DNA from 2 places in the Kitasatospora sp. NPDC001119 genome. Region 1 is predicted to be linked to the other one. Evidence: riboswitches for the same ligand, from Rfam matches in the RefSeq annotation. Region 1 holds a riboswitch; the other holds the start of a gene.
What was found. Region 1 has a riboswitch for glycine ahead of gcvP (aminomethyl-transferring glycine dehydrogenase). Riboswitches for the same ligand answer to the same signal wherever they lie in the genome.
Positions count from the first base shown of each region.

Region 2: linked by a shared signal. The riboswitch ahead of gcvT (glycine cleavage system aminomethyltransferase GcvT) and the one ahead of gcvP (aminomethyl-transferring glycine dehydrogenase) in region 1 are both predicted to bind glycine.

Region 1 is NZ_JBSFKI010000009.1:246,477-253,870, reverse strand. Features, by position in the region: gene ACWDD9_RS14310 (MFS transporter) at 1-492, opposite strand, end outside; gene ACWDD9_RS14305 (PRC and DUF2382 domain-containing protein) at 709-1,977, opposite strand; glycine riboswitch at 2,129-2,232, shown strand; glycine riboswitch at 2,234-2,366, shown strand; gene gcvP (aminomethyl-transferring glycine dehydrogenase) at 2,470-5,370, shown strand; gene ACWDD9_RS14295 (DUF5999 family protein) at 5,489-5,680, opposite strand; gene ACWDD9_RS14290 (hypothetical protein) at 6,093-6,665, opposite strand; gene ACWDD9_RS14285 (glutamate--cysteine ligase family protein) at 7,044-7,394, shown strand, end outside.
Region 2 is NZ_JBSFKI010000043.1:9,542-16,935, reverse strand. Features, by position in the region: gene ACWDD9_RS36360 (ABC transporter substrate-binding protein) at 1-1,064, opposite strand, end outside; gene ACWDD9_RS36355 (ABC transporter permease) at 1,151-2,137, opposite strand; gene ACWDD9_RS36350 (enhanced serine sensitivity protein SseB C-terminal domain-containing protein) at 2,584-3,507, opposite strand; gene ACWDD9_RS36345 (enhanced serine sensitivity protein SseB C-terminal domain-containing protein) at 3,624-4,427, opposite strand; glycine riboswitch at 4,637-4,738, shown strand; gene gcvT (glycine cleavage system aminomethyltransferase GcvT) at 4,968-6,089, shown strand; gene gcvH (glycine cleavage system protein GcvH) at 6,189-6,569, shown strand; gene glyA (serine hydroxymethyltransferase) at 6,650-7,394, shown strand, end outside.

The DNA of each region.
Region 1 (7,394 bases):
CAGGAGACCGGTCGCGACCAGGCCGAGGCCGGAGCCGACGCCCATCGAGGCGCTGATGGCGGCGACGCCGCCGGTCACCTTCTGCTTGGGCAGCTCGTCACGGACGATGCTGATCGCCAGCGGCAGGACGCCACCGCCGGCGCCCTGGAGGACACGGGCGACGACCAGCCAGGTGAAGGAGTGGGTGCTGACCGCCAGCGCCGAACCGGCGACCAGGCCGGCCAGCGAGATCAGCAGCATCGGCTTGCGGCCCCGGAGGTCGCCGAAGCGGCCCAGGAGGGGAGTCAGCACGGCTGCGGAGAGCAGGTTGGCGGTCATCAGCCAGGTGACGCTGGACGCGGAGACGTGCAGTTCCTTGGCCAGCGAGGGCAGGATCGGGACGACCGCGGTCTGCACCACGCTGAACGACAGCATCGCCAGGATGAGGGCCGGCAGGACCCGGGCGCTGCTCTGCTTCTCGGCCGCGGTGGTGGGCTGTGGTGCCTCACTCACGGTTGCTTCCTCCCGTACATAGTGAATGAACTGAAGTAACCATGCAGGGAGATACTTCAGAGTGTCAAATATCGAGTGGTTAAGTTTTGGCAAAGGTGAACGGTCGGGTACGTGACAAGGGCCGTGGTGGGGGTGGCGGGGGCGGGGAGGGGCGTCTGCGGTGGGTGTGCGAGAGGGGCCCCGGACGGTGTCCGGGGCCCCTCTTCGCGGGTGGTGTCAGACGAGCGGGCGCAGTGCGGCCGGGCGGGGTGAGTCGGTGGCGGGGGGTGAGGCGGGGGGCGGGGTCGAGCCGGCCGGGGAGGTGTTCTGGGTGGCGGTGGTGTCGTGGACCTCGACGTGCTCGCGGCGGAGCTCCTCCCGGACCACCTCCTCCGTCGTGTAGCGCTCGACGACCAGGCGGACCCGCTCGACGGGCGCGAGGTACTTGCGGACCACCGCGCGCTCCTCGCGGAGGGTGACCTCCTCGACGGCCTCGGCGATGTCCTTCTCGCTGAGCGTGGCGCGCTCGGCGTCGCTGACCGGCATCCGCTCGACCCGGACGCGCTCGTGGACCACCGGGATGCGGCGCTCGACCTGTTCGGTCGTCACGTACTTGCGCAGCTTCGCGGTGCCGAGGGTGTGCCACTCGGTGGTGACCTCCAGCCGCTCCTCGCGGCAGGTGATCTCGACCGGGCCGCTGGGGGCGGACGGGGCGCCGTCGGCGTGCGCGGCGCCGACGGTCGCCGCCGGGGCGGGCGTAGACGCGGGGGCGGGCTGCGACTGCGGCCTCGGCTCCACGGTGGGTGCGACGGGGGCGGCCGCCGGGGTGGCGGTGGTGGCCTCGGGGGTGCTGAGCATCCGCATGTCGGCCTCCGGGGCGGTTCTGGTGCTGTCGGCGACCGCGGCGGTGACGGCGGCGGTGGGCGGGGCGGTGGCGACGGGGGCTCTGGCCGGGGCGGGCTCGGGAACGGGCTCGGGGGAGCGCTCGGGGGTGTGGAACGTGAGCGACTTCGCCGGGGCCGCCGCGGTCGTCGTGGCGGCGGCGGCCGCCGCCGTGGTGCCGAAGTCGAGGTCGGCCTGCCTGGGCCGGCTCCCGTTCTCGTGGCTCGGGCGGCCGTCCATCGGGGTGTCGAGCCCGTAGTAGCGGTACAGCTGGAGCTCCTGGGCGGGGGACAGGTGCTGGCCGACGCCGAAGTCCGGCGACTCCTTCACCAGCGACTTGTCGTACGGCACCCGGAGCTCGTCGCCGGCGAACTCGCTCGTGGTCAGCGGGACGAAGGCGTCCCGACCGAAGATGCCGGTCCGGACCGCGGCCCACTCGGGCCGGCCGGTGGCGTCGTCCAGGTAGACCTCGTCGACCGTGCCGATCTTGTCTCCGTTGCGGTCGACGGCCTTGTGACCGATGAGGTCCCGGGGGTCGATGTCGGTCTGCACTCTTTCCTCCCGTGCGCTGAGCTTGCGGAACTCCCGCAGGAAGGCGGCCGGAGCACCCGTTCCGTCCGCCACTTCACACCAAAAGCCATGAATCGGACGGACGCGAGCGGGGTGCGCCGGACGGGCTGCGCGCTGGACCGTCCGGGGGACGCGCGTAGACCCCGAACGACCTGACGCACCCGTGATCGGGGGGCCTCCCGCTGGTACCCTGGGCGACGACCGCAGAGCCCGCTCGGGAGAGTCTCCGACTGCGAAAGCCGCTGGTCGGAGCGCCGAAGGAGCAACTCCTCCCCGGAATCTCTCAGGCATCCGTACCGTGTGGGGTAGGTCACTCTGGAAAGCAGGGCAGGAGCGTCGGCGCGGAAGCCGGCGATCACCACCCTCACCGACGGTGCAAGCCGACGGAGCGCCCACAGCGCCCCGTGCGGGTGAAGCTCTCAGGTCCCGATGACAGAGGGGGAGGCCTGTCGGGTCCGCCCGCCCAGGTTCGTCCGCTGTCCGCAGCGGCGAGGCCGGCCGGCGTGCGTACCCCCGCCGGTCCGTGACCAGGAGGCCTCGACCACCATGAACGCCCAGCCGAACGCGGGACGCCCCACCGGCGCCTCGACCCTCACCGAGCTTGAGCTGGCCAGCCCCTTCGAGAACCGCCACATCGGCCCCGACGCCGCCGCGCAGGAGAAGATGCTGGCGTCCGTCGGCTACGGCTCGCTGGACGAGCTCGCCGCCACCGCGGTGCCCGAGGCGATCCGCTCCATCACCGCCCTGGACCTGCCCGCGGGCCGGACCGAGGCCCAGGTCCTCGCCGAGCTGCGCGAGCTGGCCGGCCGCAACCAGGTGCTCCAGCCGATGATCGGCCTGGGCTACTACGGCACCTTCACCCCGCCGGTGATCCTGCGCAACGTCATGGAGAACCCGGCCTGGTACACCGCCTACACCCCGTACCAGCCGGAGATCTCGCAGGGCCGCCTGGAGGCGCTGCTCAACTTCCAGACCCTGGTCTCCGACCTGACCGGCCTGCCGACCTCCGGCTCCTCGCTGCTGGACGAGGGCACCGCGGCCGCCGAGGCGATGGCGCTGGCCCGCCGCGTCACCAAGGTCAAGGGCGGCGTCTTCCTGGTCGACGCCGAGACCCTGCCGCAGACCGTCGCGGTGATCAACACCCGTGCCGTGCCGACCGGTGTCGAGGTCGTCGTCGCCGACCTGTCCGAGGGCATCCCGGCCGAGATCGTCGAGCGCGGCGTCTTCGGCGTGCTGCTCCAGTACCCGGGCGCCACCGGTGTGGTCCGCGACCTCACCGCGGTGATCGAGCAGGCGCACGGCCTGGGCGCGATCGTCGCCGTCGCCGCCGACCTGCTCGCGCTGACCCTGCTCAAGTCCCCGGGTTCGCTGGGCGCCGACATCGCCTGCGGCACCTCGCAGCGCTTCGGCGTGCCGATGGGCTTCGGCGGCCCGCACGCCGGCTACCTGTCGGTGCGCGCCGAGTTCGCCCGCTCGCTGCCCGGCCGCCTGGTCGGCGTCTCCGTCGACGTCGACGGCAACCGCGCCTACCGCCTGGCGCTGCAGACCCGCGAGCAGCACATCCGCCGCGAGAAGGCCACCAGCAACATCTGCACCGCCCAGGTGCTGCTCGCCGTGATGGCCTCGATGTACGCCGTCTACCACGGCCCCGACGGCCTGGCCGACATCGCCCGCCGCACCCACCGCTACGCCACCGCCCTCGCCGAGGGCCTGCGGGCCGGCGGCGTCGAGCTGCTGCACGGCGAGTTCTTCGACACCGTCACCGCCGTCGTCCCGGGCCGCGCCGCCGAGATCGCCGCCGCCGCCCGCGCCAACGGCATCAACGTCCACCAGGACGGCGCGGACCGGATCTCCGTCTCCACCGACGAGACCACCACCCGCGAGCACCTGGCCGGCGTCTGGGCCGCGTTCGGCGTCCCCGCCGTCGAGGTCGCCGAGGCCGCCGACGCGCTGCCCGCCGCGCTGCTGCGCGAGGACGAGTACCTGACCCACCCGGTCTTCCACAGCCACCGCTCGGAGACCGCCATGCTGCGCTACCTGCGCCGCCTGTCGGACCGGGACTACGCGCTGGACCGCGGCATGATCCCGCTGGGCTCCTGCACCATGAAGCTCAACGCGACCACCGAGATGGAGGCGGTGACCTGGCCGGAGTTCGGCCAGCTGCACCCCTTCGCGCCGATCGACCAGGCCCAGGGCTTCCTGACCCTGATCCGCCAGCTGGAGCAGCAGCTGGTCGAGGTGACCGGCTACGACGCCGTGTCGATCCAGCCGAACGCGGGCTCGCAGGGCGAGCTGGCCGGTCTGCTGGCCGTGCGCGCCTACCACCACGCCAACGGCGACACCCAGCGCGACGTCTGCCTGATCCCGTCCTCGGCGCACGGCACCAACGCGGCCTCCGCGGTGATGGCCGGCATGCGCGTGGTCGTGGTGAAGACCCTGGTCGACGGCGACGTGGACGTCGAGGACCTGAAGGCGAAGATCGAGCAGCACCGCGACAACCTCGCCGTGCTGATGGTCACCTACCCGTCCACCCACGGCGTGTACGAGACCCAGATCACCGACATCTGCGCCCTGGTGCACGAGGCCGGCGGCCAGGTGTACGTGGACGGCGCCAACCTGAACGCCCTGGTCGGCTTGGCCAAGCCGGGCAAGTTCGGCGCGGACGTCTCGCACCTGAACCTGCACAAGACCTTCTGCATCCCGCACGGCGGTGGCGGCCCGGGCGTCGGCCCGGTCGCGGTGCGCGCCCACCTGGCGCCGTACCTGCCGAACCACCCGCTGCAGCCGGAGGCCGGCCCGGCCACCGGCGTGGGCCCGATCTCGGCCGCGCCGTGGGGCTCGGCGGCCATCCTGCCGATCTCCTGGGCGTACGTCCGGCTGATGGGCGGCGAGGGCCTCAAGCACGCGACCCAGGTCGCGGTGCTGAACGCCAACTACATCGCCAAGCGCCTGGCGCCGCACTTCCCGGTGCTCTACACCGGTCCGGGCGGGCTGGTCGCGCACGAGTGCATCATCGACCTGCGCCCGCTGACCAAGGAGACGGGCGTGACGGTGGACGACATCGCCAAGCGCCTGATCGACTACGGCTTCCACGCGCCGACGATGTCCTTCCCGGTGGCCGGCACGCTGATGATCGAGCCGACCGAGTCCGAGGACCTGCACGAGATCGACCGCTTCTGCGACGCGATGATCACCATCCGGGCCGAGGTCGACAAGGTCGGCTCGGGCGAGTGGGCGGCCGACGACAACCCGCTGCGCAACGCCCCGCACACCGCCGCCACGCTGGCCGGCGACTGGGCGCACGGCTACTCGCGGCAGGAGGCGGTCTTCCCGGCGGGCGTGAACCCGGCGGACAAGTACTGGCCGCCGGTGAGCCGGATCGACGGCGCGTACGGCGACCGCAACCTGGTCTGCTCCTGCCCGCCGCTGGACGAGTACGGCGTCTGACCCGACCGGGCCCAGGTGGTCCGGGTCGGACGGCAGGGCCCCGGCGGAGTTCTCCGCCGGGGCCCTGCCCGTCTGCGCTGGTCGGCGGCTGCCCCCGCCGTACGGTCGGACCGGGTGGTCAGGCCGCGTGGGCGACGGGGCGGCGCGGGGCGATCACCCGGCCGTCGGGCAGCAGTTCGCCGGTGTCCTCGAACAGGACGACGCCGTTGCAGAGCAGGCTCCAGCCCTGCTCCGGGTGACGGGCCACCGATACGGCCGCCTCGCGGTCCTCGGACTCGGCCGTCGGGCACTCAGGACGGTGCTGGCACATGCGTACCCTCGCTTCGCTCTGCGATCCTCCCCGTGGTGCGGTCGCCGGAGGTGGTGCCGTCCGGGGCCGCCGCGGTGGTCGGATCCTGTCCGCGCGCCGGCCAAGTGTGGGCCGGCGCCCAAGTGGGTAGGACAGGGGGTCCTTCCACGCTGGTTCCCAGTGTCGGCATCCCGGGAGCCGCGCGCAGGGATTTCGTGACATGCGCCACAACTCCCGGGTAGAGATCACCCGTTCAGGTGGGGCCGACGGGAAAAGGCGCACCGGTGGGTCAGTCGGGACATGGCCCGTTGGGGCCATGCCGAATGGCCCGGACGGGTGGTCACCGTTTGGGTGAGGGTTTGGGAGCGGGCGCGCGGGCGCGGTCGAGGGCCGCCGGGCGGGTGGGCCCGGCGGCCCGTGGGGCGTCGGCGGGTCAGGAGGTGCCGAGCAGCAGCGGTCCGGCGAGCGGGGCGCGTGCGAGCAGCGGCAGCAGTTCGGCGGCGGGCCGGGCGCGGTGCGCGGCGACGCCGAGCGGGGCCGGGGCCAGGGGGATCAGGAGGTCGCCGTCCGGGTCGGCGTCGGGGTTGTGCAGCCAGAGCGCCGTGGCGTACTGGCCGGGGAAGGTCAGCAGCCGGGGCTGCCGGCGGGTCCGGGAGCCCTGGGCGAGCTGCCAGGCCTCGCGCAGCGCCCGGACCGTCGAGTCGAGGTAGGGGCCGGCGGTGAAGTGGGAGAAGCTGTGGCCCTCGGCGCTCTGCACCACCTCGGCGGCGGCGGCCACCTCGGCGCCGTCCTTGATCAGGAAGCGCCAGCCGGTGCGGCGGGCGGCCGGCAGCTCCGGGCGCGGGCCGTTCAGGACGTGCACCGCGAGCGGGTGGGCGGGGAGCAGTGGGCCGGTCGGATGGCGCAGTGCTGCGGCGGCGGGCTGGCGCAGCGCGGTCTCCGAGTCGAGCGCGCCCAGGATGGCGCGCAGGGCGCTCGGCGGGGGCTGGGGGGTTTGCAGAGTCATGGCGGGGTCCGCCTCTCCAAGCGAGATCGGCGTGCGAGTGCGGCATACCGGCGTGGCGGGGCGACGCGTCGTCGGTGACGGGGCCGGGCCGTGTCCGGTTGTGCAGGATCGCGGTGCCGGCGCGGTCGCCGCCTCGACGAGGGCTTTCGGGGCGAGGCGGACCGGCCGGAGCGCTGTGCGAATTCGAACAGGTGCGCAGGGTGATCTGTTTATCACAGGCTGTGGTGTCGGGCAAGTCCACAGTTCGTCTGATTTTCCGTCAGATGCCTTGCATTGCAAGCCAGTACGCACGTTCGGGTATCGATCTTCGCGGTGGGCATCATGCTTGCACGGTCGGTCGACCGGGTGCTCGACGGGGTGGCTCTGGAGGAGGGGACCGTGGGCGAGAAGGTCGTGGCGACTCGGGCGGAACTGGCGGACCGGCAGCTCTACCGGCGCAAGCTCCACACGTGTCTGGACGTGCTCGGACGGATGATCCGGGAGGACCGCTTCGACCGGCCGCGGGCGGTGATGGGCCTGGAGATCGAGCTCAACCTGGCCGACGAGCAGGGCCTGCCGGCCATGAACAACGCGCAGGTGCTGAGCGCGATCGGCTCCAGCGACTTCCAGACCGAACTGGGCCGTTTCAACATCGAGGTCAACATCACGCCGCACCGGCTCTGCGGGCACGTGTTCGAGGAGCTGCGCGAGGAGATCGACACCGGGCTGCGCTACGCCGACCGGCAGGCG
Region 2 (7,394 bases), on a different contig from region 1:
TGCACGGCCTTGCGGCACTCGATGTTGTCGAACGGCGCGAGCTTGGAGTTGATCGCCATGTAGACCAGGCGGCCGCCGTAGGCGTTGTCGGTGCTGGCCTTCAGCTTCTGGTTCTGGAGGATCTGCGCCTGGGTCTGCGGGTCGACGCCGCCGCCCACCAGGTCGACCTGGGCGTTGCCGGCCAGCAGGTCCTTGTCGATGGTGGACTGGTCGATGTTCATCCGGAGCACGATCTTGTCCGCGAGCTGCTTGCGGATCGGGTCGGTGCTCGCGTCCCAGTTGGTGTTCGGGACCAGGACGGCCTGCTTGCCGTCCTCGTAGGACTCGAACTTGTAGGAGCCCGAGGAGACGATCTTCTTCACGTACTCCGAGCCGGTGTCCTTGGCCTGCGGGACCGGCGCGGTCTGCGGGGCGCTGACCAGGTAGTCGAAGTCGGCGAAGGGCTGCTTCAGGTGGAAGACCACCGTGGTGTCGTCGGGCGTCTCGATCGAGTCGAGGCCGCCCTCCTTGTCCTTGTACGGACCGGCGTACGGCGTGGCGTTGTCGACCAGCAGGTCGTGGAAGTAGACCGGGCCGTTGGAGTTCACGTCCAGCGCGTAGTTCGAGCGCTCGACGGCGTACTTGACGTCCTTCGAGGAGATCGGGGTGCCGTCGTCGTACTTCAGGCCCTTGCGCAGCTTGTACGTCCAGGTCAGGCCGTCCGCGCTGACCTGGCCCATCGACTCGGCGAGGTCGGGGACGAGCTTGTTGCCCTCCTCGCCCGGCGCCGGGTTGAAGGTGGTCAGCGGACGGGCGTACAGGCGCGAGAAGTTGTAGATGTACGCGTAGTACGTGTTGCCCGGGTCGAGCGAGTCCGGGGTGCCCTTCATCTCGTAGGTGACCGTCCCGCCCTTCTTGTCCGAGGCGTTGACGATGCCCTTGGTGGCGGCGTTGGCGCCGGAGCCGCCTCCGGTGCCGGAGGACGAGGCGGAACCGGTGTCCTTCGACGAGCTGGTGCAACCGGTCACGACCAGGACGGCGGCGGCTGCGGCCGCGGTCAGGGCGACGGTACGGGACCTACGCATGGGTGAGATCAACCCCTTGGGGATGGGAGGCGGTGAAGGAGAGCCTTGACGGCGCATCACATGATGCGTGGTCATGTGCGGCGGGATCAGTTGCTCTTGGGATCGAGGGCGTCGCGAAGACCGTCGCCGAGCAGGTTGAAGGCGAGCACGGTGACGAAGATCGCCAGACCGGGGACCACCATGTACTGGGGGTCCACCTGGTAGTACCGGATCGCGTCCTGGAGCATCCCGCCCCAGGAGGCCTGCGGCGGCTGGATGCCGACGCCGAGGAAGCTCAGCCCCGCCTCGAAGAGGATGTTGGTCGGGATCAGCAGGGTCGAGTAGACCAGGATCGGACCGACCAGGTTGGGCAGCAGCTCCTTGAACAGGATGAACGGGCCGCGGGCGCCGAGGCTGCGGGCCGCGTGGACGAACTCCCGCTCGCGCAGCGAGAGCGTCTGGCCGCGCACGATCCGGCCCATGTAGGGCCAGTTGAAGAAGCCGATCACGAAGATCAGCACCAGCATGTGCAGCGGCAGGCCGTGCAGGCCGAAGGCTCCGCCCTGGAGCGAGGTCGAGATCGCGATGGCGAAGAGCAGCAGCGGGAAGGCCAGGAAGACGTCCATCACCCGGCTGATCACGGTGTCCACCCAGCCGCCGTAGTAGCCGGCCATGATGCCGAGCACGGTGCCGATGGTGTTGGACAGCAGGGTCGCGCCGAAGGCGACCAGCAGGGAGACCCAGGAGCCCTCGATGACGCGGGTGAGCAGGTCACGGCCCTGCAGCGGGTCGATGCCGAGCGGGTGTTCGAGGCTCATGCCGCCCCAGTCGCCGAACGGCAGACCGCCGAGGTCGGCGTCCAGCAGGTCCTGGTGGAGGGCGTCCGGGTCGAGCCCGAACATCGACTCGATCGGCTTGGCCAGCACGGCGAGCATGATCAGCAGGATCACCACGACGCCGCCGGCGACGGCGGCCTTGTCCCGCTTGAAGCGGGTCCAGGCGATCTGGCCGAGGGAGCGGCCCTCGATCTTCTTGGCCGGTCCGGCGGCGGCTGCTGCCTCCGGCTCGTTCCCGGCGGTGGTCACGGATGTCATGGTCAGTTGGTCCCCTCGCCGACGGTGGCCGGCCCACGGGTGCCGGTCGCCGTCTTCGGCGGTGCGGCTGCGGACGTGCGGAGGTGCTTAGGAGGAGCGGGTGTTGACGGCAGTGCGTCGTGCACAGGCACTGCCACCACGCGGGATGGGCGTCGCGTGGACGGGCTTGTCGGCGTGCGCGCTCACCTTTGTGGGGTTCCAGCACGCGCGGTGCGTTGCGCAGAACTCTCTGCCATCCGAACTGGCTTGCGCCAGCCCTGACAACCGACAGATGCCCAACTGTGATCTGCGTGCATGCACCTCCCCGATCTTCGGCATATACCTCTTCACATGGCTGTAACTGCCATGTCAAGATGACCGGGCCGCACATCCGGAAATTCGTCCGGAAAGCATCGAAGCCGACTTGACGGACAATCAAGTCGGCTTCGGAGAATGGGTTTTGGGATTCAGCGCCCGGGGTAGCCGGGCCACGGCCGCTGCGGCTGCTGCTGCCAGCCCTGCGCCGGCGGCTGGGTGCCGTACGCGTAGCCCGGCATCGACTGCCCGGGGTACGGCGGCGGGGGCACCGGCGGGTACGGGCCGGTCGGCGGGCGACCCGCCTCCCGGTCGAAGAACGGCCGCGCGTTGGCGCGCATCCACAGCGCCACCGGGTCGTACTCGTCCGACATCGCCACCGTGGACACCGCGAGCCCCTCCGGGGCCACCGCGATCGCGCGCTGCATCAGCGCCCGCACCGCCTCCACCGCCGGCGGCGAACTCTCGTAGAGGTCAAGGCCGATGGCCAGGTACGGCTCCCCCACCGCGGGCTGCACCCAGGCCCGGCGCAGTGCCCGGACCGCGCGCACCTCGGCGGCCTGCCGCTCCAGCAGCGCGAAGAACGGCTGGGCGTTCAACTGCGGCTCGCTGAGCTTCAACGGCCCGGCCGGCAGCCGGTCCAGGCCCGCGGCGACCCGCCGGAGGTCCGCCCAGGGCACCCCGACGCCGCCGCCGGGGGCGTGCGGGTTGAGCCACAGGCCCCAGCGGGTGCGGTACAGCGAGGCCGCGATCTCCCGGCCGGAGACGACCTCGTGGGCCCGCGCCCAGCCGGAGGCGGTCAGCTGCTCGGGCGAGGTGACGGCCGGCGCGTAGCCGTGGCCGCTGATCTCCATGTTCCCGTACTGCGCGTCCGGGCTGCCCGGCGTGCCGTGCCACAGCAGCATCCAGACCCGGCCGTCCGCCAGCGCGTGCAGCAGCCGCTCGTACGCGTCGTAGCGCTCCGGCGCGACGTCGCGCAGGGCGCGCTCCAACGCGCCGGGATCAGCTCCCGGGCGCCCGGCCGGTGCCTGGCCCCAGGGCCCCGGCACACCGCCCGCTCCCGTTCCCGCACTCATGCGCCCACCTCGCCGCGCCTCTTTCCCTCAACCCGCCGACCCGTCGGCCGTCTGCACGCACCCTATGGCGCGGCACCGGCCACCGCCACGGCGACGTGCCTCTGATCCGGACCCGCTCACGCCCGCGTGTGGAAAGGCAGTACCCGGGTGAGCAGCCACTCGACCACCGGGTCGTCGGCGAGGTCGAGCAGTACGAGGTGGACGCCCCCGGGCAGCGGCGCGGTTCCCAGCGCTCGCCCGAGTGCCTCGTTCACCGCGGCCGGGTCGGCCGGGGCCGCCGGGTCCAACTGGACGCCCACGAACATCACGGTCGGTTCGCCCTCGATGCTGGCCAGCGCCCTGCGGGCGGTCAACACACCGGGCAGCGCCGACAGTTCGCTCCGGCAGGCGGCCAGGAAGTGCTCCGGGTCCTCGCCCGGCACCGGCTCGCGCAGCGCCACCCGGCCGCCGGTCGGCTCCGCGGCGCCCTCGGCCTGCTCCCAGCGGTCCTCGCGCGGGCCGCGGCGCAGCTCGGCGACCCCCTGCGGCGGCACCGGGAGGCCCACCGGCGCGTCCGGGTTCACCGCGATGCCGAGGCCCAGCGGCAGTCCGCGGGCGAACTCCCACACCGGCGCGATCGCGAAGGCCATCCCCGGCGCCTGCTGGAGGAACACCTCCTGCGAAGAGAACACCGGCACGTACGGGTCGCCGCCCAGCTCGATGGTCGGCAGGTCGAGCGCCTGGCCCTGCGGGTCGGCCCCGGCCGGCAGCGGCACCCACACCTGGCTGCGCGCCAGCACCTCGAACACCCGTGGGGTCGCGCCCGGGTCGCCCAGGGCCGCGGTCAGCACCTGCTCCAGTTCGTTGGCCGGCCAGGAGCCGCCCGCCGGCGCCTCCTCCGGTCCGCCCCACCCCTGCTGCTGCTCCACCGGGTACCCCATGCGCCGCCGATTCCGCCCTCTGCCGTCGGCCGCCCACTGCCGCACCGACGCGCAGCAGTCTAGAGGCGTGCGGGGGGTGCGGTCAGGACTCGTGTTCGGGTCCCGCGCGGTGTGACCGGGTCCCCCCTCCCCTCGTCGTCCGGGACGTGCCATGATGTGCCCGTCCGACGGCATGCGCCGCGGGCCCCCACAACTCCATACCGGCCGCTCGAACCCGCGCGGGAGAGCCCGGAGTGCCGCTCAGGCACAGCCGGCGCCGAAGGAGCAAGTCCTCCCCGGAATCTCTCAGGCACCCCTACCGCACGGGTTAGGCACATCTGGAAAGCGGCGCCCGGCCCTGTCGTGCGCCCACCCACGGTGCAAGCCGTCATGCTGTCCCCCAAGCTGGAAACGGCTGCGGGCGGCGGGGCGGTGAAGCTCTCAGGTTCGACGACAGATGGGGAGACCCACGCCGCCGCATGCCCGCGCGCAGGGTCGGCCCCCAGCGGGTCCGGTCCGGTGCGTGCACCCCTGAGTGCCCCGACCGAGGAGTTCCTGGCCATGTCGTCCCTCCGCCTGACCGCGCTCGACGCGCTGCACCGCGCCCTCGGCGCGACCATGACCGACTTCGCCGGCTGGGACATGCCGCTGCGCTACGGCAGCGAGCGCGAGGAGCACCTCGCCGTCCGCACCAAGGCCGGCCTGTTCGACCTCTCGCACATGGGCGAGATCACCGTCACCGGCCCGCAGGCCGGCGAGATGCTGGACCACGCCCTGGTCGGCTTCGTCTCCGCGCTGGGCGAGCTGCGCGCCCGCTACACCATGATCTGCGCCGAGGACGGCGGCATCCTGGACGACCTGATCGTCTACCGCCTGCGCGAGGACGCCTTCCTGGTCGTCGCCAACGCCTCCAACGCCCAGCTGGTCCTCGACGAGCTGATCGCCCGTGCCAAGGGCTTCGACGCCGTCGTCACCGACGACCGCGACACCTACGCGCTGATCGCCGTCCAGGGCCCGGAGGCCACCGGCATCCTGGCCGACACCACCGACGCCGACCTGCCCGGCCTGAAGTACTACGCGATCCTCCCAGCCTTCGTGGCCGACCGCGAGGTGCTGCTCGCCCGCACCGGCTACACCGGCGAGGACGGCTTCGAGATCTTCTGCCACCCGGCCGACGCCGAGCCGGTCTGGCAGGCGCTGACCGCCGCCGGCGCGGACCGCGGCCTGGTCCCCTGCGGCCTGTCCTGCCGCGACACGCTGCGCCTGGAGGCCGGCATGCCGCTGTACGGGCACGAGCTGTCCACCGACCTGACCCCGTTCGACGCCGGCCTGGGCCGGGTCGTCCGCTTCGACAAGACCACCAACGAGGGCGCCTTCGTCGGCCGCAAGGCCCTGGAGGCGGCCGCCGCCGCGGCCGAGACCAACCCGCCGAAGGTGCTGGTCGGCCTGGTCTCCGACGGCAAGCGGGTGCCGCGCGCCGAGTACACCGTGGTCTCCACCGAGGGCGAGCCGATCGGCCGGATCACCTCCGGCGCGCCGTCCCCGACCCTGGGGCAGCCGATCGCGATGGCCTACGTCGACGCCGCCCACGCCGCCCCCGGCACCACCGTCGCGGTGGACGTGCGCGGCAAGCACGAGCCCGTCAGGGTCGTGGCGCTGCCGTTCTACAAGCGCGCCCGCTGACCCCTCGCACGCCCCCCGTTTTCCCATACGCGCACGTCGCAGCCGTCCGCGCGGCGGCCCGCTTCGTCGTACCCGCTTCCCATCCTGGAGAATGACGCCATGAGCAACCCCCAGCACCTTCAGTACACCAAGGAGCACGAGTGGCTGACGGCCGCCGTGGACGGTGTCTCCACGATCGGTATCACCAAGCACGCCGCGGACGCGCTCGGTGACATCGTCTACGTGCAGCTGCCCGAGGTCGGCGAGACCGTGACCGCCGGCGAGACCTGTGGCGAGCTGGAGTCCACCAAGTCGGTCAGCGACCTGTTCTCCCCGGTGACCGGCGAGGTCACCGAGGTCAACCCGGACGTCCTGGACAACAACGCCCTCGTCAACAGCGACCCCTTCGAGGGCGGCTGGCTGTTCAAGGTGCGCGTCGAGGCCACCGACGAGCTGCTCAGCGCCGACGAGTACGACGCGCTCACCAACCCCCAGGGCTGAGCCCCCGACGGGACGGGCCGCCGCACCGCGGTCCGTCCCGCCCTGGCCCCTTTCCCTCCTCCTCCCGGGAAGACCACACCATGACTGTTCTCAACCAGTCCCTGCACGCCCTCGACCCGGAGATCGCCGCCGCGGTCGACGCCGAGCTGCACCGCCAGCAGACCACCCTGGAGATGATCGCCTCCGAGAACTTCGCCCCGGTGGCGGTCATGGAGGCCCAGGGCTCGGTGCTCACCAACAAGTACGCGGAGGGCTACCCCGGCCGCCGCTACTACGGTGGCTGCGAGCACGTCGACGTGGTCGAGCAGATCGCGATCGACCGCATCAAGGCCCTGTTCGGGGCCGAGCACGCCAACGTCCAGCCGCACTCCGGCGCGCAGGCCAACGCCGCCGCGATGTTCGCGCTGATCCAGCCGGGCGACACCATCCTGGGCCTGAGCCTGGCCCACGGCGGTCACCTGACCCACGGCATGAAGATCAACTTCTCCGGCAAGCTCTACAACGTGGCCGCGTACCACGTGGACGAGAAGACCGGCCAGGTCGACATGGCCGAGGTCGAGCGCCTCGCCAAGGAGCACCAGCCGAAGCTGATCATCGCCGGCTGGTCCGCCTACCCGCGCCAGCTCGACTTCGCCGCGTTCCGCCGGATCGCCGACGAGGTCGGCGCGCTGCTCATGGTGGACATGGCGCACTTCGCCGGCCTGGTGGCCGCCGGGCTGCACCCGAACCCGGTGCCCTACGCGGACGTGGTCACCACCACGACCCACAAGACCCTGGGCGGCCCGCGCGGCGGCGTCATCCTGTCCAAGGCCGAGTTCGCCAAGA